Regions from separate parts of the Cupriavidus sp. 01L46 genome, predicted to be linked through region 1. Evidence: predicted binding sites of a transcription regulator. Region 1 holds the regulator's gene; each other region holds the start of a gene.
The links. Region 1 encodes FNR, which switches genes on or off when oxygen is low (the NO sensors DNR and NnrR bind a similar motif). Its sites were predicted from a motif close to TTGATNNNNATCAA; they were not measured.

Region 1 (3,828 bases):
CGGCAAACAGCCGGCGCAAGTCATTGACGCGCAAGGGTTCCTGCGCGCAGATCAGCGCGGTCTCGAGGACGATCTTCGCCTCTTGGGTATTCATGTTGATTGCGTGCAGCCTGTCTTTGCACCTGCGCCCCGGTTGATCCCGGGCGCACTGGAGATTGCGGGTTCAGCGGTAGGGATTGCCACCGCCATCTGGCCGCGCAGCCAACCGCATGCTTGATGCATGCCAGCCGTGCGCCTTCTTCTATTGCATCGGGTGCCGGACCTGACCGGCAGGAGATCGCCCGGCCACCGGCTTTATCTGCCAGTCGACGGAGCCCTTGCGTCGCGCCTTCCCCCTGATGTGGCGGACCTGTCCGGCGCGGCGTCTATCATCGAACGCGCCGGGTGCAAGAAAATACGGATATCGGGCCTGCTGGCCTATTTCACCCCGCCCTGCCGTAGCTGGTCTTTTGAACCGAATCTTGTGAACCGGACGGCGGATGGGGAACGGTCCCTGGCGCTGATGCCTGCCTTGGTGTTCCTGGCATGCATCCCTGAGCAGCGGATGCTACCTGACGATGCCACGATGAAGTACGCTGCGCGATATCGCTGTTCTTGCGATTGTATGGCATTCCCTGGCAAACCTGCAACCGATTCGCACAGCTACCTCAGCAAGGAAGTGACAGATACACCACGAAACAGCGCTTCAGAAGACCAGACAGAATCCGTGCGCGGCAAGCGTCTCAGGCAAAAGCAGCGCGCGCGCCACCCCGGCCAAGCCAAAGGCCACCACCGCAAGGCCAGCGCCAGCCCGCAACGCCGGGCGCCGCGAAAGCTGCCTGAGATAGCCGGACAGGCCCGAGATCACCAGCAGATTCGGCAGGGTGCCCAGGCCAAACACGGCCATCACCAGCGCGCCCGACGCGGCATTGCCGGCCAGCAATGCCATGGCAAGGGCGCCGTACACCATGCCGCACGGGACCAGCCCCCAGGCCAGCCCCATGCCGTAGCGGCGCAGCAACRGGCCCTGCCCCTGCGCCCGGGCCGCAGCCGGCAAGCGCGCCCCGACGGCGCCAAGGCCGCGCAGCAAGCCGCCCGCGCCACGGGCGGCGAGCCGCTCCAGCCAACCCGTACCCATGGTGCGCCCGCGCAACATCCACAAGCCCGACAACACCAGCATCACACTGCCGATCCCAAACAGCCAGCGCTGCAGCGGCAGGTACTGCGCCCCCCAGACGCCAGCGCCCAGGGCGCCCAGCAAGGCCCCCAGCACCGCATACATGCTAAGCCGCCCGGCATGCATGACAAGCAGTTCCAGCAACCAATGGCCGGGACGCCGGAGCACCGTGGCAGGCACGCGCGCAACGCCGCCCTGCTCCGCCGCCAGCGCGATCCCGCCGCACATGGCGGCGCAGTGCACGCCGCCCAGCAAAGCCAGGGTAAATACGCTGATAAGCACGCCTATGGTCAACTTCTCCTCCCAATCACACAATCGCAACGTCCGGCGCGGTAAAATGCGTCGAACGCGCCCCCGCAGCTCCAAGAGGCGCTATCAACATGAGGCCTTGCGCCCGCGCACACCAGCGCGCTCGCACAACATGACGACGGGCACGGCAAGCCGCGCTGCACAGATAGCGCACTGCCGCAAGACCCGCGCGCCAGGCCGATGTGGATGGCGCTTCCAATCGACGACTCTCAACGTCAAGCTCTCAACTCAATGCGCCTGCCACATCGCGCTTGATTGACTGCGCTAAACCGACAGGCCCCAATTGCTCACCACCATTCCCATTACCGAGATGTCGCCCCGCTGCTCCACTTGCTCGCTCGGCCAGCTCTGCCTGCCCGTCGGCATGTCGCAGCAGGACCTCGAAAAGATGGATACGCTGGTCCAGGACCGGGTGCGCGTACGCAAGGGCGAAACCCTGTACCGCCTCGGCGATCCTCTCACCGCCGTCTACGCGATCCGCTTCGGCACGCTCAAGACCCACCTGACAATGGAAGACGGCCGCTCGCAGATCACGGGCTTCCACCTTCCCGGCGAAGTCGTCGGCCTTGACGGCCTCGGCGAGATGCAGCACGCGTCGGATGCCACCGCGCTGGAAGATACCGAAGTCTGCGTGGTGCGCTTCGGCGATCTCCAGACGTTGTCCAACGTCCTGCCTTCCCTGCAGCACCAGTTCATGCGCCTGATGAGCAAGGAGATCTCGCAGGACCAGGTCATGTTGATCACACTCGGATCGATGCGCGCCGAGGAGCGGCTTGCCGCTTTCCTGATCAACCTGTCCGAGCGCTTGTCCGCGCGCGGCTATTCGGCCTCCGAGTTCGTGCTGCGCATGAGCCGCGAGGAAATCGGCAGCTACCTGGGGCTCAAGCTCGAAACCGTCAGCCGCCTGTTCTCGCGCTTTGCGGAAGCCGGCCTGATCCAGATCCGCCAGCGGCACGTCAAGCTGGTCGACATGGTGGGGATCAAGCAGATCGTCAACAAATCCTGCTGACGTGCTCGTCGCGGGCCGCCCTCGCCCGCGGCGGCACGCCGCGATGCCGCGCCTGCTGGCCTGAACCGGCAAGGCGCGCATCGCAATCACTCCAGCTCGTCCGTGTCCGCCAGCCGCGTGGGCATGGTGTACAGCGTCAAGCCGCTCGACAGCGCGCACAGCACCCACGCGATCAGGAAGCCCACGGTGTAGACCGCCTCCCGCGATGCATCGACCGGCTGGCCGAAGAAGCGCAGGTCGCCGGGATCGACCATGGAGAATACCAGCGCGGTGGTCAGCCCGGCGACCAGGAAAGCGGGCCACAGCACCCACATCAGCCAGCGTAGTCTCATGATCACCTCGCTTGCGCCGCGACCGGCGCTGCCTGGCGTGCCGCGCTGCCCGCCTTCTCGACCACCAGGCCGTGGCGCGCCACCCCTTCCTCAATGGGTGGATCCGGGTGGGTCATAGCCAGCCAGATCGTGACCCCGCAGGCCACCATGGCCACGAACGGCCCACTCATCAGCAGCCACGGCCATGGCTCCTTCCACCAGGGATTGCTTTGCTGCGTCATCTGGCCTCCTCCTCTAGATCTAGATCCCGTATGTTGCGTACGGATTGGTGCATCCAGCGTCCCCGCCGCCTCATAGATTGCGCGGCACGATAAAGCTGGTGCTCTGTCGAATCTCTGCGCCATGGCTGCCCGCGCCCTCGTCGGGCACCGCGGTGACCGTGACCTCGATCTTGTGCGTGCCCTGCGCCGCGGACTCGATCGGCACGCGCACCCGGATGGGAATCAGGCGATTGGATGTGGGTTCCAGGTTGCCGGCAGCGTGATCATATTCCACGGCCAGGCCCTTGAGCTCGCCGCTGCCCGCGCTGACGGCGACGCGCATCGGTGCCTCGGTCGTGTTGATCAGCTGCAGCCGGTACACGTTCTCGATCCAGCGCCCTTCCACCTCACGCCCCAGCGCGCCGCGGTCGCGGATGATATCGACCTTGAGCGGCGTGCGCATGGCCAGCGAGGCCATGAAGCCGGCGACCAGCGCCAGCCATATCACCGAGTAGATCACCGTGCGCGGCCGCACCAGGCGCTTGCGCGCCACGGTCTCGGAGAGCGCGCTGCGCATGGCGTTCTCGGACGTATAGCGGATCAGCCCGCGCGGGTAGGCCATCTTGTCCATGACCTGGTTGCAGGCGTCGATACACGCGCCGCAGCCAATGCAGTCGTACTGCAGGCCATCTCGGATATCGATGCCAGTGGGACAGACCTGCACGCAGATGCTGCAATTCACGCACGAGCCCAGCCCGGCGGCCTTGTGGTCCGCCTTGCGCGAGCGGCTGCCGCGCGGTTCGCCGCGGCCCACGTCATAGG
Region 2 (3,600 bases), on a different contig from region 1:
ACTCGGCTACATCGACCTTGAACGCGACTTGCGGCATGTCCCCAACGGGACGGCGCGAGCGGGCAAACCCAGCAGGAGACGATGCTCGGCGCCGCCAGGCCGTATCTGCTGCGTATCCTCTCGCACTCCGGCGCCCTGACCACGGTGGTGCCGCACTGGGCAAGATCGCGCCGGATCGGCTCTTCTCGCTTCGTCTCGCTCGGGGACAGCGCCGACGTCGACGTGGCGGACGTGCTCGACAATCTCGGACGTCCCCCCTACCCCCGTCCCGCCAGACGCCCCTCCCCGTGCTGCCCCGAATCCCCCTCCAGGCAAGCCACCACTTCCTCATCCTCAACCTGCGGAAACTCCCGATAATGCTCACCGACGGCGGAAAAATTGGCCGGCGACCGCAGGCAGACCACCTCATCCGCGTAACGCCGCACCTCGGCGAGCGAAGCCGGCGCGGCCACGGGCACAGCACATACCAGAAGGGCAGGATGCTGCTGCCGCACGGCATGCAATGCGGCAATCATGGTGGCGCCCGTGGCAAGCCCATCGTCCACCACGATCACCGTGCGCCCGTCCAGCGCACGCGCGGAGCGCCCCGGCGTGTATTGCTCCCGGCGGCGGCGCAGCAATGCAAGCTGTTCGTCGCGCTCCTGGTTGAGATAGCGGGAATCGGCGCCAACGCGCGCGGCGTAGGGCGTCACGTAGACCCAGCCGCTTTCATCGACCGCGCCGACCGCCATCTCGCGGTCGAATGGCGCCCCTAGCTTCCTGACCAGGACCACGTCCAGTTCGCCGCCGAGCCGGTCGGCGAGTATCTTGCCCATCGGCACGCCGCCCCGTGGAATAGCCAGCACCAGGGGATGGGCGTCGCAGTACCGGGAGAGCGCTTCGGCCAGCCGCGCGGCGGCCTCGTTCCTGTCCTGGAAAGTCATGACATCACCTCTTGCCGGCAAGGGGTTAGCTGGCTAGCCGGCCAGCGACTTCCATCGACGCCGTACGACGAAGTGTCTGCCAGGCTAGACGGCCCCCACGCGCGCCATGACCGCCCTGCCCGCCGGGTTGCCATGCCAGCCACCGGGCGGGCTTGCGGCCATCAAGCGCGGTGCCAATGAACATACAGGGTCTCGTCGGCGTCGGGATAGTCGATTTCCAGCTTGCCCCGATACGCATGATGCACGGCAGAGCCGATATCGCGTGCCAGGTGAAAGCCCGTGGTCGTGATGGTGATGCGATCCGCCTGAGCCTGCGTCGCCATGATGCGCTCCATCGGATGACTCTCTCTCATCAGGGCTTCGCGGTGCCGCACCAGCCCGAGAATCTCGTCCCGGTGCGCCTGCTGGAACGCCCCATCCAGCGTCAACTGCGCCGCGGGCACATGGTCGGCGACGCGGTGGCAGGCCGGGCACATCAGCGCCTTGGCGCCGGGCGGCACGGCCCGCCATTGCCAACGTCCTTTCAGTAAGACCGCGTGGCAAGCAGGACAGGAAGCGACGGCAGGCGCCTGCCCCGGCTGCTTGTAGGCATCGTGGATGAGATCCTCGGGAATTCGGTCCCAACGGGCCGGCCTGACCTGGCTCGAACGCTCACGGACTTTCATGTCTGGCTCCTGAAATCGACTCGGGCAGCGCCCATGCGGCCTGCCTGCTGTATGGCGGACTCACCTGGCGAGCCCGCCCACTGGAACGCCCGCCCATGCTCATCGCATGCCACTCGGCGCCCCGAACATGTGCTCGTGCTTGCGCTGGCACGGGGTGCAGCGTTTGGCCGTGGGATAGGCTTGCAGCCGCGGATAAGGAATGGGTTCGCCGCAGTCCAAGCACACGCCGTAGCTGAGCCTGGCGATCCGCTTACGCGCCACCGCTATGTCGGCCAGTTCCATGCGATAGTGTTCCGCCACGGCATCGTCCATGCGCTCCTCGGTGCCATGCTCGGCGAGATCCGCGTCGTCGCTCCCGCCGCGCTCGGCGGACACAGTACGGGAAACGGCTGCGGCATCCGCCTGGCCACGGATCCTTTGCTCTGCGCTGTCCAGCAAGGTGACGAGGCTGGAGAGTTGCTCTTTCGTTAAAGTTAAATCGGACATCGTCGACTCCCGGGCGCGGCAAAGTGCCTTCGGCGTAGCGCGCTGAACCCTCGTTCCGCTTCAATCTTCAATATAGTTGGTGGCTGCCAGTTAGCTTGATCCGCGTCAATCTCACTTCCGGCCATGCGCAGAGCTAGCCGCAGGCATGGTGCGCGTGGGCGCGGATGCAGCCTGCTCGATCGCATCGGCGACATCGCCCCGCGCCAGCGGCTCGTCCAACCCCAGCGTGCTGCATGCCGCCTTGCGCACAGGGACTGGCGCCTCGCGTACGCCATCGATGCGGATCAAGCGGCGCCAGTCGGCGTGACCTAGGATAAATGCTGGGCACCGCCGAGGATGTCGCCATGCACGAGACGATGCGCGCAATGATTTTCGAAGGCACCGGGCCGGCCCTGCGCCTGGCGCGAGTCCCCGTGCCAATTCCCGGCCCAGGCGAAGTACGTATCGCCGTGAGCACTTGCGGCGTCTGCCGCACCGACCTGCACATTGTCGACGGCGAACTCGCGCACCCGAAAGCGGCGCTCATTCCCGGACACGAAGTCGTCGGCAGGGTCGAGTCCTGTGGCGCTGGCGTGACAGACCTTGCCCCGGGCGACCGGGTTGGCGTGCCGTGGCTCGGGCAGACCTGCGGGCACTGTGGCTATTGCGCCGCGGGTCGCGAAAACCTGTGCGATACGCCGCAGTTCACCGGCTATACGCGTGACGGCGGCTACGCCGAGTACGTGGTAGCCGACCGCCGCTATTGCTTCCCGATCCCGGATCACTACGACGACGAGCATGCGGCGCCGTTGCTGTGCGCGGGCCTGATTGGCTACCGCACACTGCGCATGGCGGGCAACGCCCGTGAGGTCCGGTCTATCGGCATCTACGGATTTGGCGCGGCGGCCCACCTGGTGACGCAGATCGCCGTCGCCCAGCGGCGCGAGATCTTTGCCTTCACACGGCCCGGCGATGCCGCCGCCTGCCAGCTCGCCCGTGACACCGGGGCGTGCTGGACCGGTCCGAGCGACCAGCCCGCGCCGCAGCCGCTCGATGCCGCGCTGATCTTCGCACCGGTGGGTGCGCTGGTGCCGATGGCGCTGCAAGCCGTCGCCAAGGGCGGTACCGTGGTTTGCGGTGGCATCCACATGAGCGATATTCCGGCCTTCCCCTATCGCCTGCTATGGGAGGAGCGGTCGATCGTGTCGGTGGCCAACCTCACGCGCGACGACGGGCTGGAACTGATGCGAATCGCCCGGGCCACGCCGCTGCGCACCACCACGACGGTCTATCCGCTGGCGCAGGCCAATGCGGCGCTGGCCGACCTGCGCACGGGCCGCCTGGCAGGCGCGGCGGTACTGCGCATCGCCTAGCGTGCCTGCTGCCGGTGTGATTGGCAGGCAGCAAGGCAGAGGGCCGGCTAGTGAGCGTCGCCAAACGTGACATTGCTTGGGCAACCGACACATTGAACACGGTACAAAACACGGCACCAAACACGGCACCAATTAGAACTCCCCTTCCAAAAAGTGCCCCCTTCGGCACTAATG
Region 3 (10,259 bases), on a different contig from region 1:
CGCGGTGCTCGCCCGTGCGGTCGCTTGCGGCCGGATTCACTTGCTCGGCATGCTGGAGCGGGGACAAGTTGAACACCCTGATGCAGATGACGATTTTTGCCGCGCAACACGCCATGATCTGGGTGCCGTTGGGTACGATGCCCGGCTATCACACCAGCCAGGGAACTGCGCGGGATCTGAACCGGGTCGGCGGCTTCCTGGGCGCCATGGCCCAGGCCAATGCGGACGAATCGCCCGATGTCGCTCCGCCGCAAAGCGATCGCGATACGGCTCAGGCATTGGGCAAGCAAGTCGCCGAGGTTGCCACCCGGTTCATCTACGGCACGCGCTGACTGAGCGGAGTCAAGATTGAGAAATGTCCGCTTGACCCGAGGACATGCCGGGAAGAAGATTCCCGGGTACTTCGGCGCCGGCACCAGCGGTTGGTGGCATGCGCCTCCACGACGATCGGCGGACACGACACATCGCTCACCCGGCGCGCGCTCCGCCCCTACCCATCCGACCCACCATGCGCATCCAGTGCGCAGGTGCAGGTGCTTAAGGAGCGACAACGATGGACATGCGTGCGTCTGCGCTTCATGTGGAAGCACCTTCCCGTCGCGGCCGGGAGACTCAGCAGTCCATGTGGTCCGCCGCGATTGCGGATCGGGATAGCTTCCTGCACTGGTCACGAACCGGGCTCAATGAACTGATCCCGCACCAGATGTCCGCATTCGGCCTGACCACCAAACATACCTTGGGGGTCAGGCCGCTCGAAACGTTCACCTTTCGTGTGCCGGAGGCATACCTGCAGCAGGTTGCGCGTAGCCCCGGCATAGGCTGCCCGGTTTTTTCGCACTGGATCCTGGCACGCACCCCTCAGTTTTTCTGCCCGGACGTGGCTGGCGAGAACGTAGCACTGGCGTCGCTATTCAAGCAATACGCGCTTGGCAACCTTTTTCTCCACGGACACGTCGATGCGGACCGTGGGCTGGCATCTTATTTCGCGCTGTTCGGCGTGGATACGGCGCGCCGCGCTCACCACGAGCACCATGCCGAGGCGGTTGCCCTCAGGGTCCACGAGGCTCTCGCCAGGATCCACCACCTCAGAGGGAGCGGCAATCCTGCAGGCGCGGCCGCACGATCCCTCACCAAGGCGGAGCAAGCGGTCTTCCATTGGCTCCGCCAGGGCAAGACCAATTGGGAAATCGCACGCATCCTCAACAAGAGCGAGTGGACGGTAAAGACCCAGGTTCAACACATCCTGCGCAAACTGGATGCCAGAAACCGGCAGGTGGCGATATCCCGCTAAGAGGCCGTTTCAACATGAAGTGAGGCGGTTCTGGCTAGGCGCGCAGCCGCAGACAGTACAAGTGGTACGGCAAAGGCCGCGCAACCATACCGTTGCCCGCTTCAGCCGGCTGGGGCCGCCTGCGCCGCGCCACCCTGGCTGGCCGCTACCGCCTGCCGCAAACGCGCCACGCCTTCCACAATCTGCGCATCGGACGCGGTGGCGAACGATAGCCGCAGCGCGGGCGAGCGCTGCCCGTCCACGCCAAAGCTGGCGCCCGGCACATACATCACGCGCGCCGCGATGGCGTGCGGCAACAGGCTGGCCGCGTCGGCCACGCCGTCGATCTCGCACCACAGGAACATGCCGCCTTGCGGGGTTTCGCAGCGCAGCGCGGGGCCGAAGGCATCGGCCAGGGCCTGCACCATCAGGTCGCGCTTGTGGCGGTAAAGGTCGATGATGCGCGCGGTCTGGCGGGGCAGCAGGCCATCCTCCAGGCAGCTTGCCATGGCTAGCTGCAGCCACGGCGAGGTGCACAGATCGCAGACTTGCTTGGCGATCACCGCGCGCCGCAGGATTTCGGCGGGCCCGGCCATCCAGCCCAGGCGCAGCCCGGGCGCCATGGTCTTGGAAAAGCTGCCAAGGTAGATCACCCACGGTGTCAGCGCGGGATCCTGCGCGGCAAGCGACAGCAGCGAGGGCAGCGGCTCGCCGTCAAAGCGCAGGCTGCCGTAGGGATCGTCCTCCACCACCACGATGCGGTGCTGCGCGGCGAGCGCGAGCACGGCGCGGCGGCGCGCCAGCGCCAGCGTGCGCCCGCTCGGGTTGGCGAAGGTGGGCACCAGGTAGAGCAGGCGCGGCCGCTCGGCGTCGGGGCAATCCGCCAGCATGGCGGCAAGGGCCTGCACGCACAGCCCGTCCTGGTCGGAAGGGATGGCGCGCACGGCGGCGCCGGCCAGCCGCAGCGCCTGCACGGCGGCGGGATAGGTCGGCGTTTCCACCCACACCGGCGTGCCCGGCGCGACAAAGGCCTGCACCAGCAGGTCGAAGCCTTGCTGCGAGCCCGAAGTCACCACGACCTGCTCCGGTGGCAACGGCGCGCCACGCTCCGCCATCAGCACGGACAATGCCTGGCGCAGCGCGGGCATGCCCTCGGTCGGCCCGTACTGCAGGCATTGCGCGGGAACAGTGGCCATGGCCATGGACGCGGCATCCTGCAGCGCGGCGGCATCGAAGCTGGCCGGCGAGGGGTAGCCACCCGCGAACGAGATCATGTCCGGCAGGCTCATGTAGGGAAACAGCTCGCGAATGGGCGAGCCTTGCGGCTCCCGCATGGCCGGCGCGAACGCGTACGGATGGACTGGCGTGCTCATGAGAGACTCGGTATTGGATCAGTCGATCGGTCGATCAGTCGACGGTGGCGCCGGAGAGCTTGACGATCTCGCCCCACTTGCGGCGATCGTTGCGCACCAGTTCGGCGAACACTTCCGGCGAGTTCGGCGCCAGCTCGGCGCCCTGCTCGCGCAGCTTGGCCTGGATGGCGGGATCGCTGGTGGCGCGTGCCAGGTCGCGGCTGATCTTCTGCGCAATCGCGGCGGGCAGGCCCTTGGGTGCGAACAGGCCGAACCACGGGCTGGCGTCGAAGCCTTCGACCGGCCCTGCCGCTGCCACGGTGGGCACATTGGGCAGCGCCGCCGACCGGGCTGCGGAGGTGACCGCCAGCGCCTTGAGCTTGCCGGCACGGACGAACTGGATCGATGCGGGCAGGTTGTCGAACATCACGTCGACGCTGCCGCCCATCAGGTCGGCCAGCGCCGGGCTGCTGCCCTTGTAGGCGACATGGCTCATCTGCGTGCCGGTCATGCGCTGGAACAGCTCGCCCGCCAGATGGGTCGACGTGCCGTTGCCGGCCGAGGCCATATTGACCTTGGCGGGATTGGCCTTGAGGTAGGCGATGAACTCCGCCAGCGTGGTCACGCGGGCGCGTTCCGCAAACGCCGGCGAGATCACCACCACGTTGGGCACCTTGGCCACCAGCGACACGGGCACGAAGTCCGCGGCGGCGTCGTAGGGCAGCTTCTTGTACAGCGTGGGATTGATGCCGAACTCGCCGACCGAACCCATCAGCAGCGTGTAGCCATCCGCCGGCGACTTGGCGGCCACGCCGGTGCCAACGATGCCGCCGGCGCCGGGACGGTTGTCCACCAGCACCGGCTGCTTCCACATCACGGTGAGCTGGTCGCCGATCATGCGCGCCACCATGTCGGTGGTGCCGCCCGCCGGGTACGGCACGATGATGCGGACCGGCTTGTTAGGGAAGTCGTCCGCACTGGCCGGGGCCGCGGTCACGGCCAGCAAGCCCATTGAAATGCCGCAATGGCCGATGATGCGAAGCAGTCGATTCATGCCGGTCTCCTCGTTTCCTTATTGGTTGTGATGTCCCGTCTCTTGTCTCTTGGGGGGCGGGGAACGCCGGAAGGCCTATAGGCAACATTCCGGGAGTTCGGCATTTTTAGTCATCAACTTTTTTACATCAAGCGAGATTTACGCATAGGATGATAACTTTAATGCATCAACCTGGGGTACCAGTGAGATGCCTAAGTCAACCGCCCCTTGCCACTCGCCCCATGAGCGCCTCCCGCATTCCCAGCCTCAGCAGCCTGCGCGCCTTTGAAGCCGCCGCCCGCCACCAGAACCTTCGCCGGGCCGCGGCGGAGCTCTGCCTGAGCGAGAGCGCCGTCTCGCGCCAGATCGCCACGCTGGAAAGCCAGCTCGGCGTGGCGCTGTTCCACCGCGCCAACCAGCGCGTCAGCCTGACGCCGGCCGGCTCGCTCTACGGTTACCAGGTACGGGAAAGCCTGCAAAAGCTGCAGCGCGACACGCTGGACATCATGGCGCACGAGGGCGCGGGCGGCATCGTGGAACTGGCCTGTGTGCCGACCCTGGCGGTGGAATGGCTGATCCCCCGCTTGCCCGCGTTCTACGCGCAGCATCCGCAGGTGGTGGTCAACTTCAGCGCGCAAGCGGATGTGTTCCTGTTCGACGGCACGCCGTACGACGCCGCCATCCACTACGGCGAAGCCAACTATCCGGGCGGCCGCGCCGACCCGCTGTTCGATGAAGAATCAGTGCCGATCTGCCATCCGGAGCTGTTTGCCGGCGAGGGGCCGGTCAGCGCCCAGCGAATCGCGCAGGCGCCCTTGCTGCACCTGTCGACGCGCCGGCTGGACTGGAAGAACTGGATGGAAGCGGCCGGCGTGGGCGATGTCAACGCCATGCGCGGCACGCGCTATGACCACCACAGCATGGTGATCAGTGCCGCCCGCGCCAAGCTGGGCGTGGGCCTGGTGCCGCGCTTCCTGGTGGAGGAGTACCTGGCGCTGGGCCTGCTGGTGATGCCGGTAGCACAGGCCATGCGCTCGCAGCGCGCCTACTACCTGGTGGCACCGGACTCGCGGCCGATGAGCGATGCGATGTCGCGCCTGCGGACCTGGCTGCTGGCAGCGGCGCAGGATTTTGCGGCACGGCAGGCCTCGGGGCGGGCCCCGGGGCCTGCACAGGACGCTTGATCAGAAAATTTGAATATCGAATACGATACCGGGGCCCTTATCGATCCCGCGCCAGATCTATCCTTTGTCACATGGAGACAGAACATGTTCTCCCAATTTCAACAAGGCAGATAGATCATGAGAATTACCACCGCCCGCCTGTTCCTCGCTGCCGCCATCGCCGGCACCGCCCTGCTCTCCTTGAACTCCGCCTTTGCCGCGGACACCAGCGGCACCCACGCCGGCGACAACTACGGCTACGTGCACCGCTCGGCCGACGCCTACACCGATGGCGCGCGCAAGATCGACGCGTTCAGCAATGGCGCCCGCACGGTCAAGCACGACTATCCGTTCGGTTTCTCCGTGTGAGCAAGCAAGCGCTGCACAGGAAGCACAGACAGCAGGAACGCATCATGACCGTCAAAGACACCGCCCTGATCCTCGCCGGATGGATCGCCGCCTGCCTGGGCAGCGGCTACCTCGTGACCTTCGCCGCGCAGGCGCTGCAGCGTTAGGGATGACACACTTGCGCGCCTGAGCGGTTGAGCGCTGGCAAGGCAAGCACCGCGCATTTGGCATGATTCCGGATGTCCGAAACGGCCGTGCACCTGCCCCAGGCCTGCCGCGCCTGCTACCGCCCGCTCAGCCCTTCACGTTGGCAGCCTCCAGCGCTTCGGCCAGTTTGCGCCCGGCATCCAGCGCCGCCGGAAAGCCACAGTACACCGCGCTGTGCACCACCAGTTCATGCAATTCCTGCGGCGTCACGCCATTGGCCAGGGCGCCGCGCAGATGGCCGGTCAGTTCCTGCGGCCGGTTGAGTGCGATCAGCATCGATACCGTCGCCAGGCTGCGCTGCTTGCGGTCCAGGCCGTCACGCGTCCACACCGTGCCCCACGCGAACTCCGTCACCAGTTGCTGCAGGCCGACATCGCCCTGCTGTTGCGCGGCGTCGAACGCGCGCTGCACGTATTGTTCGCCCATGACTTCCGAACGTACCTGCCGGCCGGCTTCGAAGGCCGGCGTTTGCGTGTAGGCGGCAGGGTCTTGCTTGGCTTGCGTCATCTTGCTATATCCGGTGATTGCATGAGTCATCGGGCAGGCACGCCGCATCCTGGCGGATGCGCGGCGCCTGCGGCGTTGCGCCTTACTTGAACGGTGTCTGCAGGATGCCCATCACGGTACGGATGCCATCGCGGTAGTTGCCCAGCCGCATGTTCTCGTCGTAGCTGTGCTGGTTATTGTCCGCATTGACCAGCGGCACGATCACGAACGGCGCCTGCAGCGCCTGCACCGCCGCACCGGTCGGCACGGTGCCGCCCATCATGCGGATCTGCACCGGCGCCTTGCCGTAGGACTGCTGCATGGCCTGTGTGAGCCACCGGCTGATCGGCGCCGACAGGTCCGTGCGCGCGGCGGAGCTGGAGGCCGAGACCTCGCCCGCGGTGACCGAGGCAAGCTTGGGATAGCGCGCGCGTTCGTCGTCGGTGGGCTCGCCCTTGACCAAGTGGTAGCCCTGTTTTTCCACGTGCTGCCTGACGAGGGCGAACAGGGATTCCGGGCTGGTCTCCGGCACGGTGCGGATATCGATATCGGCCACCGCCACTTCCGGAATGACGGTACGGGCCTTCTCGCCCACGTCGCCGGCGGCCATGCCGCGCACGTTCAGCGTGGGGTACTGCATGGCTTCCTGGTAGTTGGCGCCAACACGCTCGGCCCGCGCGATGCCCAGGCGGCGGCGCAGCGCGGCCTCGTCGTCGGGCACGGCGGCCATGATGCGGCGTGCGCGTTCATCGATCTTTACCGGCTTGTAGTAGCCGGCAATGGTGACGCGGCCGTCGTCATCCTTCATGGTGGCGAGCAGGTTCGCCAGCCGCTGCGCGGGGTTGGCGGCATAGTTGCCATAGTGGCCGCTGTGCAGGCCCTGGCTGGCGCCGAACACCTTGAGCTGCACCAGCAGCACGCCGCGGTTGCCGAAGATCAGCGTGGGCTGGTTGCTCTGGTGCATGGGGCCATCGAAGATCACCATGCCGTCATTGCGCAGCAGCGCCAGGTTGTCAGCGATCACCTTGCCCAGCGACGGCGAGCCCTTCTCTTCCTCGGAATCCAGCAGCACCTTGATATCGACCGCAGGGTCCACCCCGGCGGCCTTGAGCGCATCCATGGCGGCCAGGAACATCACGATGGGGCCCTTGTCGTCCGACGACGAACGCCCGAACACGCGCCACTCGGGATCGACCTGGCCGGCATAGAGTTTGTCCAGCGGCAGCGCCTCCCACTTGCCATTGGCGCTGCGCGCCTTGAGCGTAGCCTCCCACGGGCTGGGCTGCGCCCATTGCGACGGCGTTACCGACTGGCCATCGAAATGCATGTAGAACAGCACGGTCTTGCGCGGGCCAGCGCTTTGCTGCGTGCTAGCGGGGTATTCGGCGTAGACCATCGGCTTGCCGTTATTGGGCAGCTCGCGCGCCTGGAAGCCACGCCGGGCGAAGGCCTTGACCAGCCAGTCCGCATTCTTCTGGATATCCGCGGGCACGGTGGCGTCGTTGGGCAGGGCCAGCAATTCGACCCATTCGCGGTAACTGCGCGCCGCGGCCTGGTCGGCCTGCTGCTGCAGCTGCATGCTGTCGAGCGTGGCGGCATGCGCGCCCGCGGCCAGCAGCATGGCGCCGAGGGCGCCGCACACGGTCGCGCGGACGGCGCTGTGCAAGGGGGACTGGAAGATGCGGGAACGGGTATGCAGGTGGGCGAAATGCGGCGCGCTGCCAGGCGCGCCGGCAAGGAAACGTAGTCTCATGGCTCTTGTTGGATAGGAAAGTGCATGGCAACGGATACGGCGGGCGGGCCGCAAGACACCCGCGCGGCCCGCACCGGCAGTCTGAACCGCTACAGGCCACTTGTCCATGCACGACGCCCCTGGCGGCGCGCCTTCATTGGGCCCGGCAACGCGCAGGCGCCCTCAGGGGCCCTGCTCGTCGGGCGACTGCGCAAAGCCCTCCTCGCGGCGCGCAATAGCACTGGCCAGCCCGAACTCCATGGCAAAAAGCAGGATCAGCGCGAGCATCGCCAGCGCGCCGATCGCCAATCGATAGTAGACCCACATGGCGGCAAGCCGGAACATCCGACAGAGTTGTCCTATCTGCAGCGTAGATTTCCCTACGTCAAAACGGCGCTGAGATGCCACGGCGCGGTGCAAAAAAGCTATCAAAACGGGGAATGGAAGACTCGTGGAAGGCGCAGGCGATTGCACCCGACTTGATCTGGATCCAGGCAAGGTTGCCCGCAGGGTGCCATCATGACCCTGGTGACCGCCCCCGAACCACCCCGGCGGGGGCCGCCATGCCGACAACGATCACAGCCATTACAGGAGATAGCCGCCATGACCAACATCGTGCTCGCCACCGACGGTTCGCCCTTTTCCGACGCGGCCGCCCGCTTCATCGCCGAAGGCAAACTGCTGCAAGGCGGCTTTACCGTGCATGTGGTCCATGTGACGCCCGATGTCACCGGACAGGTACGCGCCTTCGTCAGCAAGGAAACCATCGACGCCTGGCATCAGGAAGAAAGCGGCAAGGCCATGCAGTCCGTGGCCGACATCCTCGGCGCCGCAGGCATCGCCTTCGAGCAACACGCGCTGCACGGCTTTGCGCCGGAACGCATCGTCGCCTACGCCGCCAGCGTCGACGCACGCGGCATCGTCATGGGCACGCACGGCCGCGGCTCGTTCTTCGATGCGGTGATTGGTTCGGTGGCGGGACGGGTGCTGGCGCACGCCCCGTGCCCGGTAGTCCTGGTCAAGGCCCCGGGCAAGAAGTAAGGCAGCCGGCCCAGGCTGGCCGGTGCCGGGTCAGACCGGCCAGAGCGGCGGCTCGTCCATCAGCGCGACCTGCTCGCGCAGTTCGAGGATGCGGTCCTGCCAGTAGCGGGCAGTCCCAAACCACGGGAATGCCGCCGGAAAGGCCGGATCGCGCCAGCGGCTGGCCAGCCAGGCGCTGTAATGCAGCAGGCGCAGCGTGCGCAGCGCCTCGATCAGGTAAAGCTCACGCGGCTGGAATTCCGCAAAATCCTCATAGCCGGCCAGGATGTCGGCCATCTGGCCCTGCTGGGCGGCGCGATCGCCTTCCAGCAGCATCCACAGATCCTGCACCGCCGGCCCCATGCMGCTATCGTCGAAGTCGACAAAGTGCGGCCCGGGCGGGCGCGAACCCGCATGCGACTCCTCGATCCACAGCACATTGCCGCGATGGCAATCGCCGTGCAGCCGCAACTGCGCTACATCGCCCGCGCGCTCGAAGCAACGGCGAGCGCCATCCACGGCGAGATCGGCAACCGCCTGCCAGGCGGGGCGCAGTTCCAGGGGAATACAGTCTTGCGCCAGCAGCCAGTCGCGCGGGGCCACCCCGAAGGTGTCCACGTCGATGGTGGGGCGTGCCTGGTAAGGATGCGTGGCGCCGAGCGCATGGATGCGGCCGATGAAACGGCCAAGCCAGGTCAGCGTGTCCGCACGATCCAGCTCCGGCTCGCGCCCCCCGCAGCGAGGAAAGACCGCGAAGCGAAAACCCGCGTGCGCCAGCAGCGTGGCGCCGTCGCGCGCGATGGCCGGCACCGCCGGAATCTCGGCGTCGGCCAGTTGCCGCACGAAAGCGTGCTCTTCCAGAATGGCCGCGTCGCTCCAGCGGCCGGGGCGGTAGAACTTGACCACCACCGGCGCGCTGCCTTCGATCCCCACCTGCCAGACCCGGTTCTCATAACTATTGAGCGCCAGCAGGCGGCCGTCCGGCTCGAAACCGGCGGCCTCCATCGCATCCAGCATCAGGTCCGGCGTGAGGCTGGCGTAGGGCACGCCATCGGCATCGGTGAGCGTGCCGCCGTCGCCGGGCACCTGAAGGTCAAACCCTGAACTGGACATGGCGCGTGGCAGCCGTTGGGGAACGTTGTGGAGTTAGCGCGTGGGCTTGGCGCGCTGGCCGCCCAGCAGCGCGGCTTGCGGCGCCGGACGGCGACCGCGTGCGGCCGGATCCTGTCCGGTGCGCGGCTGCGCAACATGGGTGTTGGCACCGGCGCGGTTGCCGTTGACGTCGCCATTGCGATCGCGGTTGCCATTGCCATTGCCATTGCCACTGCCATTGCCATTGCCGGCGGCACGGTTGCCGTTGGCCTCGCCAGTGCGGTTGCCATTGGCCTGACCGTTACGCGGGTTGCCTTGGCCGGCCGAAGCCGGTCGTCCGCTGCCCTGCGCCGGGCGTTGGCCCTGTGCCTGCGGCGCGCGGCGCTGGCCTTGTCCATCGGCGGCGGCGGGAGCCTGGCTGCGGCCTTGCGGCGCGCGTGCCGGACGTTGCTGGCGCTCGCCAGCTTCTGCCGCCGGTGCGCGGCCGCGCGGCTGGCCGCCGGCGGGTGCCTGGCCGCGGCCACGGCCACCACCACCATTGCCCTGGCCCTGGCCG
Region 4 (4,669 bases), on a different contig from region 1:
ATGAGGAATGCGGCAGGCAAAGGCACGGCGGACCTCTCTTAGCGCCACGGCCGGTCGTACGCGCCCTGGGTAACCTGGTCACCCTCGGCGTGCCGGCCAAGCACGCCCTGCCATTCCTGGCGTGCTGTGAAGCGCGCCGGATCGATGCAGGCCGCGTCGATCGCCGCACGCAGCACGCCGACCACATCGCCCACATAACGCGGGCTGCGCTGGCGGCCTTCGATCTTGATGGCAGCGATGCCCATGCCGATCAGCGCCGGCAGCAGCGACAGCGCGTTGAGGCTGGTCGGCTCCTCGAGCACGTAGCCCCGTTCGCCTTCCACCTCGAACCGCCCTTTGCACAACGTCGGGTAGCCGGCGGGCTCGCCCGGTGCGTAGCTGTCGATCAGGATGCCGGACAGCCGCGCCTGCATGGTTCCCTCGCGCTCTTCCCAGCGTACCGCGTGCGCGGGCGAGCAGACCCCCTTGTTGTTCGGCGAGTCGCCGGTCGCGTAGGAAGACAGCAGGCAGCGGCCTTCGGCCATCACGCACAGGCTGCCGAAGCCAAACACTTCGAGCTCCACATCGGTTTGGCGCGCAAGCTTGCCGATCTGCGCCAGCGTCAGCACGCGCGGCAGCACCACCCGGTGTATGCCGAAACGCGCGCGCATCAGCGCGATGGCGTCGGCGTGCGTGGCCGAGCCTTGCACCGACAGATGAAGACGCAATTGCGGATGGCGCTCGCGGGCATAGGCCATGAGACCGGGGTCGGCCATGATGACAGCGTCAGCGCCCAGTTCCGCCGCGGCATCGACGGCGCGATGCCAGCTCGCCACCGCGCCCATCTGCGCGAAGGTATTGATGGCGAACAAGACTTCCGCGCCTTGCGCGTGGGCCTCGGCCACGCCTGCCTGGATGTCGGCCTCGGTGAAGTTCAGCCCGCCGAAGTTGCGCGCATTGGTGGCGTCGCGCAGGCCGAGGTAGACGGCGTCGGCGCCACGTTGCAGCGCCACGCGCAGCGCCGCCAGCGAGCCGGCGGGCGCAACCAGTTGCGGTCGGCGCGTTGCGCCGGATGTGTTGGATGTCATTGGATAGGCTCAACGGGGTTTCGGAGTCCGCATGCGCCACGGCGGCGGCGAACGCCTGTGAGCCAGGATCCTAGCCAAGCCCCGCGACGAACCAGTTGACCAGGCGCAAAAGCGTGCGCGGCGGCGCGCGCACCGGACGAGGGCCATCCGCCGAGTGGCATAGGCCATTGGTATCGTGCCGTGCGCTGATTGATCCAGCGCAAATTTCCCGGCGCGCGTCCATGCAAACCTATGCCGCTTTCCTGCCGCGCACGGCATCTCCGCCGGCGAGCGGGATGCCTCACCGAGAGTGATATGCAACAACATTGGCTGAAGCTGATTGGCCGCCGGCTGGTCCCGGTGGTACAGGGCGGCATGGGTATCGGCATTTCCGCGCACCGGCTGGCGGGCGCGGTGGCGAGCCAGAACGGCATGGGCACCATTGCCAGCATCGACCTGCGCCACCATCACCCGGACCTGCTGGCGGCCACCGCCAGGTCGCGCGACAAGGCCAGGATAGAGGCGGCCAACCTGGTGGCACTGGATCGCGAGATCCAGGGCGCGCGGCGCCTCGCGGGCGGGCGCGGCGCCATCGCGGTCAACGTCATGAAGGCCGTCAGCTCGCATGCCGCGCTGGTCCGGCAGGCGTGCGAGAGCGGTGCCGATGCGATCGTGATGGGCGCGGGACTGCCGCTGGACCTGCCCGACCTCACGGCCGGCCACCCGGACATTGCCTTGATCCCCATCCTGTCGGATTCGCGCGGCGTGGGGCTGGTACTGCGCAAGTGGATGAAGAAGAACCGCCTGCCTGACGCCATCGTCATCGAAGATCCGGCGCACGCCGGCGGCCACCTCGGTGCCTCGCGCATCGACGATATCGGAGACGGGCGCTTCTCCTTCGCACGCGTGCTGGCCGAATGCCGTGAAGTGTTCGCCGGACTGGGGCTGGCCTGGGAAAGTGTGCCCCTGATCCTTGCGGGCGGGATCAACAGCCACGCCAAGGTCCGCCACTGGCTGGGTGAAGGCGCCAGCGCCGTGCAACTGGGGACGGCGTTCGCCGTGACCGAGGAAGGGGATGCGCACCCGGCTTTCAAGGAAGTCCTGGCCAGCGCGCGCCCCGAACAACTGAGCGAATTCACCAGCGTGGCAGGCCTGCCGGCACGCGCCGTACTGACGCCATGGCTCAAGCGCTACCTGTCGCGCGAAGCCACGCTGCAGGCCCGCGCCAAGGTCCGCGACTGCCTCGAAGGCTTCGACTGCCTGCAGGCCTGCGGCCTGCGTGACGGCATCGGCCGTGTCGGCCAGTTCTGTATCGATCTCAAGCTGGCCCAGGCCATGCGCGGCGACGTGGAGCGCGGGCTGTTCTTCCGTGGCAAGGGGGGCCTGCCGTTCGGCGAGGCCATCCGCCCGGTACGCGAACTGATGCACTACCTGCTCACCGGCGAAATGCCTACAGGCCTGGGCACGCCACAAGGCGCGGCAGCCGCGGCGGCCTGACGGCCTCGCGCGGACGGCGGGCAGGTGACCTAGGTCGATGCAGGCATCAAGGGCGTGGCCGGGCTGCTGAGCGAATGCAAGCGCGCGGCGCAAAGCCGTTGGCGGCGGTGTCCGGCAGGCTTTCCGAGCACGTGGCCCGGCGCCGCGTCATTGTGTCACGCCATGATATTTTCAGAAAGTGCACCAGGAACTACCTGTAGCCGCATATGACCTTGATCTGGCGCAAGCCCGCTCGCCGGCTTGCCGTCAATAATGCGACAAGCCCCTGAAGCGCCGTTCCAGAGCGCAAACCTGATGCCAGGGGCCGGAACCCCATGGTAGACCTCACGCCCCCTTGCCCACCCGCTCCCGCCACGGAGCCGTCCGTCACCCCACCGCGTACCCAGGCAGCGTTGCCAGGCTTGCGCCACCGCCTGTCGACGCGGATCGTCTCGCTCTCGCTGGGCGCGCTGCTGATCGTGCTGACCATGATCTCCGGGACGCTGTGGCTGTCATGGCAACTCGAAGGCGCGGGCGCGGCCATCAACGATGCCGGCAGCTTGCGCATGCGTGCCAATCGCGTCGCCATCGAGCTCGCCAGGGCACGGGCCGGCGCAAGCCATCAACTGGAGGCTCAGATCACCGGGCTGGATGCCACCCTGGCACGCCTGCGCCAGGGCGATCCGGCACGCCCCTTGTTCCTGCCGGACGACCCTGGCATCCACGCGCAACTTGACCGGGTAGACCTTGACTGGCACCGGCGTATCAAGCCGCTCGCGCTCGCCGACCTGGCCGCCGCGAACGGCGAACCGCCCACCTACCCGGCGGCGCTGGCTTCCTTCGTGGATCAGGTCAATCGCCTGGTCAGCATGATCGAGCAAGAGAACGCCATGAAGACCACCCTGCTGCGGTTGTCGCAGGCGGGACTCGCGGCCATGGCCTGCATGGGCACGGTAGCCGTCATCTACCTGCTCTACATCTGGATCATCCTTCCGGTCATGCGCTTGCAGGACGGCTTGTACCGCATGGCCGCGCGGGAGTTCTCCCTGCGGCTGCCGGTGGAAACCAGCGACGAGTTCGGCATGCTGGCGCAAGGCTTTAACCAGATGGCAGGCGAACTGCAGGGGCTATACCAGGATCTGGAAGCGCGCGTGGCGCAGAAGACGGCGGAGTTGGCGCGGCACAACCGCGACCTCGCGGCGCTCTACGACATGGCCGCCTTCCTGAATATGCCAAACGACGGCGAGGCGCTTTGCCGCGGCTTCTTGCAGCGCGTGATGAAGCAGTTCGATGCCGACGGCGGCAGCGTGCGCATGATCGATGCGGACCACAACCAGCTTCATCTGCTGGTATCGGTCGGCCTCTCCGCGGAACTGGAAGAGGCCGAGCACTGCATGAAGGTGGATGCGTGCTTCTGTGGCGAGGCGGCGAGCGAATCGGTCGTGCTGATCGAAGACCTCAACAAAGGCCCGGCGCTGTCAGCCAGCGGGCCGTCAGCCGGTGTGCGCTTTGGCTGCGCAAGGGAAGGCTTCCCGGGGCTTGCGGTGTTCCGCATCGAAACGCAGCGTGCGGTGCTGGGCACCTTCTCCCTGCATTTTCGCGATCCCTTGCAGCTGCCCGCTTCGGACATACGCCTGCTTGAGACGCTGGGGCAGCATATCGGCGTGGCGCTCGATCATCTGCACCTGTCGGAAACCGCACGCCAGCTCGCGGTGGTGGAAGAGCGCAACCTGGTGGCGCAGGGCCTGCACGACAGCATTGCCCAGGGCCTTAACTACCTGAACCTGCAGGTGCAGGTGCTGGAAGATGCGGTCTCGCGCAACGATATGGACGAGACGCGCGCTATCGTGCCGCTGTTGCGTTGCGGTGTGGAAGAAAGCTACCAGGATGTGCGTGAACTCCTGCTCAACTTCCGCAGCAAGCTGGCGCATGGCGAGCTGCGCCAGGCAGTGGAAGACACCGTGGCGCGATTCCGGCGCCAGAGCAGCACGGAGCTTGCCCTGGTGTTCAATGACGCCCAGGGCGGGCCGCCCCTGCAGCCCGAGCAGCAACTGCAGGTGCTGTTCATCCTGCAGGAGGCCCTTTCCAATGTGCGAAAGCATGCGCGTGCCGCCTATGCCAGCGTCATCGTGCGCAATGGACGCACC

Region 2: the regulator FNR is predicted to act here: its motif matches at 2,170-2,183, upstream of AC1DS3_RS36195 (TraR/DksA family transcriptional regulator).
Region 3: the regulator FNR is predicted to act here: its motif matches at 8,071-8,084, upstream of AC1DS3_RS21700 (universal stress protein).
Region 4: the regulator FNR is predicted to act here: its motif matches at 2,756-2,769, upstream of AC1DS3_RS26340 (type IV pili methyl-accepting chemotaxis transducer N-terminal domain-containing protein).

The regions. Positions count from the first base shown of each region.
Region 1 is NZ_JBFTSF010000382.1:1,358-5,185, reverse strand. It holds partial or broken gene AC1DS3_RS34850 (SMC-Scp complex subunit ScpB) at 1-94, opposite strand, end outside; gene AC1DS3_RS34845 (sulfite exporter TauE/SafE family protein) at 686-1,450, opposite strand; gene fnr (fumarate/nitrate reduction transcriptional regulator Fnr) at 1,749-2,474, shown strand; gene AC1DS3_RS34835 (hypothetical protein) at 2,561-2,806, opposite strand; gene AC1DS3_RS34830 (membrane protein) at 2,809-3,027, opposite strand; gene ccoG (cytochrome c oxidase accessory protein CcoG) at 3,098-3,828, opposite strand, start outside.
Region 2 is NZ_JBFTSF010000436.1:98-3,697, reverse strand. It holds gene AC1DS3_RS36210 (hypothetical protein) at 82-357, shown strand; gene AC1DS3_RS36205 (phosphoribosyltransferase) at 258-923, opposite strand; gene AC1DS3_RS36200 (BCAM0308 family protein) at 1,085-1,588, opposite strand; gene AC1DS3_RS36195 (TraR/DksA family transcriptional regulator) at 1,688-2,074, opposite strand; gene AC1DS3_RS36190 (zinc-dependent alcohol dehydrogenase family protein) at 2,419-3,426, shown strand.
Region 3 is NZ_JBFTSF010000126.1:7,018-17,276, reverse strand. It holds gene AC1DS3_RS21745 (hypothetical protein) at 69-332, shown strand; gene AC1DS3_RS21740 (helix-turn-helix transcriptional regulator) at 554-1,291, shown strand; gene AC1DS3_RS21735 (aminotransferase-like domain-containing protein) at 1,393-2,643, opposite strand; gene AC1DS3_RS21730 (Bug family tripartite tricarboxylate transporter substrate binding protein) at 2,678-3,634, opposite strand; gene AC1DS3_RS21725 (LysR substrate-binding domain-containing protein) at 3,898-4,839, shown strand; gene AC1DS3_RS21720 (hypothetical protein) at 4,957-5,187, shown strand; gene AC1DS3_RS21715 (carboxymuconolactone decarboxylase family protein) at 5,461-5,880, opposite strand; gene AC1DS3_RS21710 (M20/M25/M40 family metallo-hydrolase) at 5,963-7,480, opposite strand; gene AC1DS3_RS21705 (hypothetical protein) at 7,775-7,936, opposite strand; gene AC1DS3_RS21700 (universal stress protein) at 8,195-8,632, shown strand; gene AC1DS3_RS21695 (serine/threonine protein kinase) at 8,663-9,724, opposite strand; gene AC1DS3_RS21690 (DEAD/DEAH box helicase) at 9,758-10,259, opposite strand, start outside.
Region 4 is NZ_JBFTSF010000190.1:6,762-11,430, forward strand. It holds gene ubiU (ubiquinone anaerobic biosynthesis protein UbiU) at 39-1,067, opposite strand; gene AC1DS3_RS26335 (NAD(P)H-dependent flavin oxidoreductase) at 1,362-2,543, shown strand; gene AC1DS3_RS26340 (type IV pili methyl-accepting chemotaxis transducer N-terminal domain-containing protein) at 2,858-4,669, shown strand, end outside.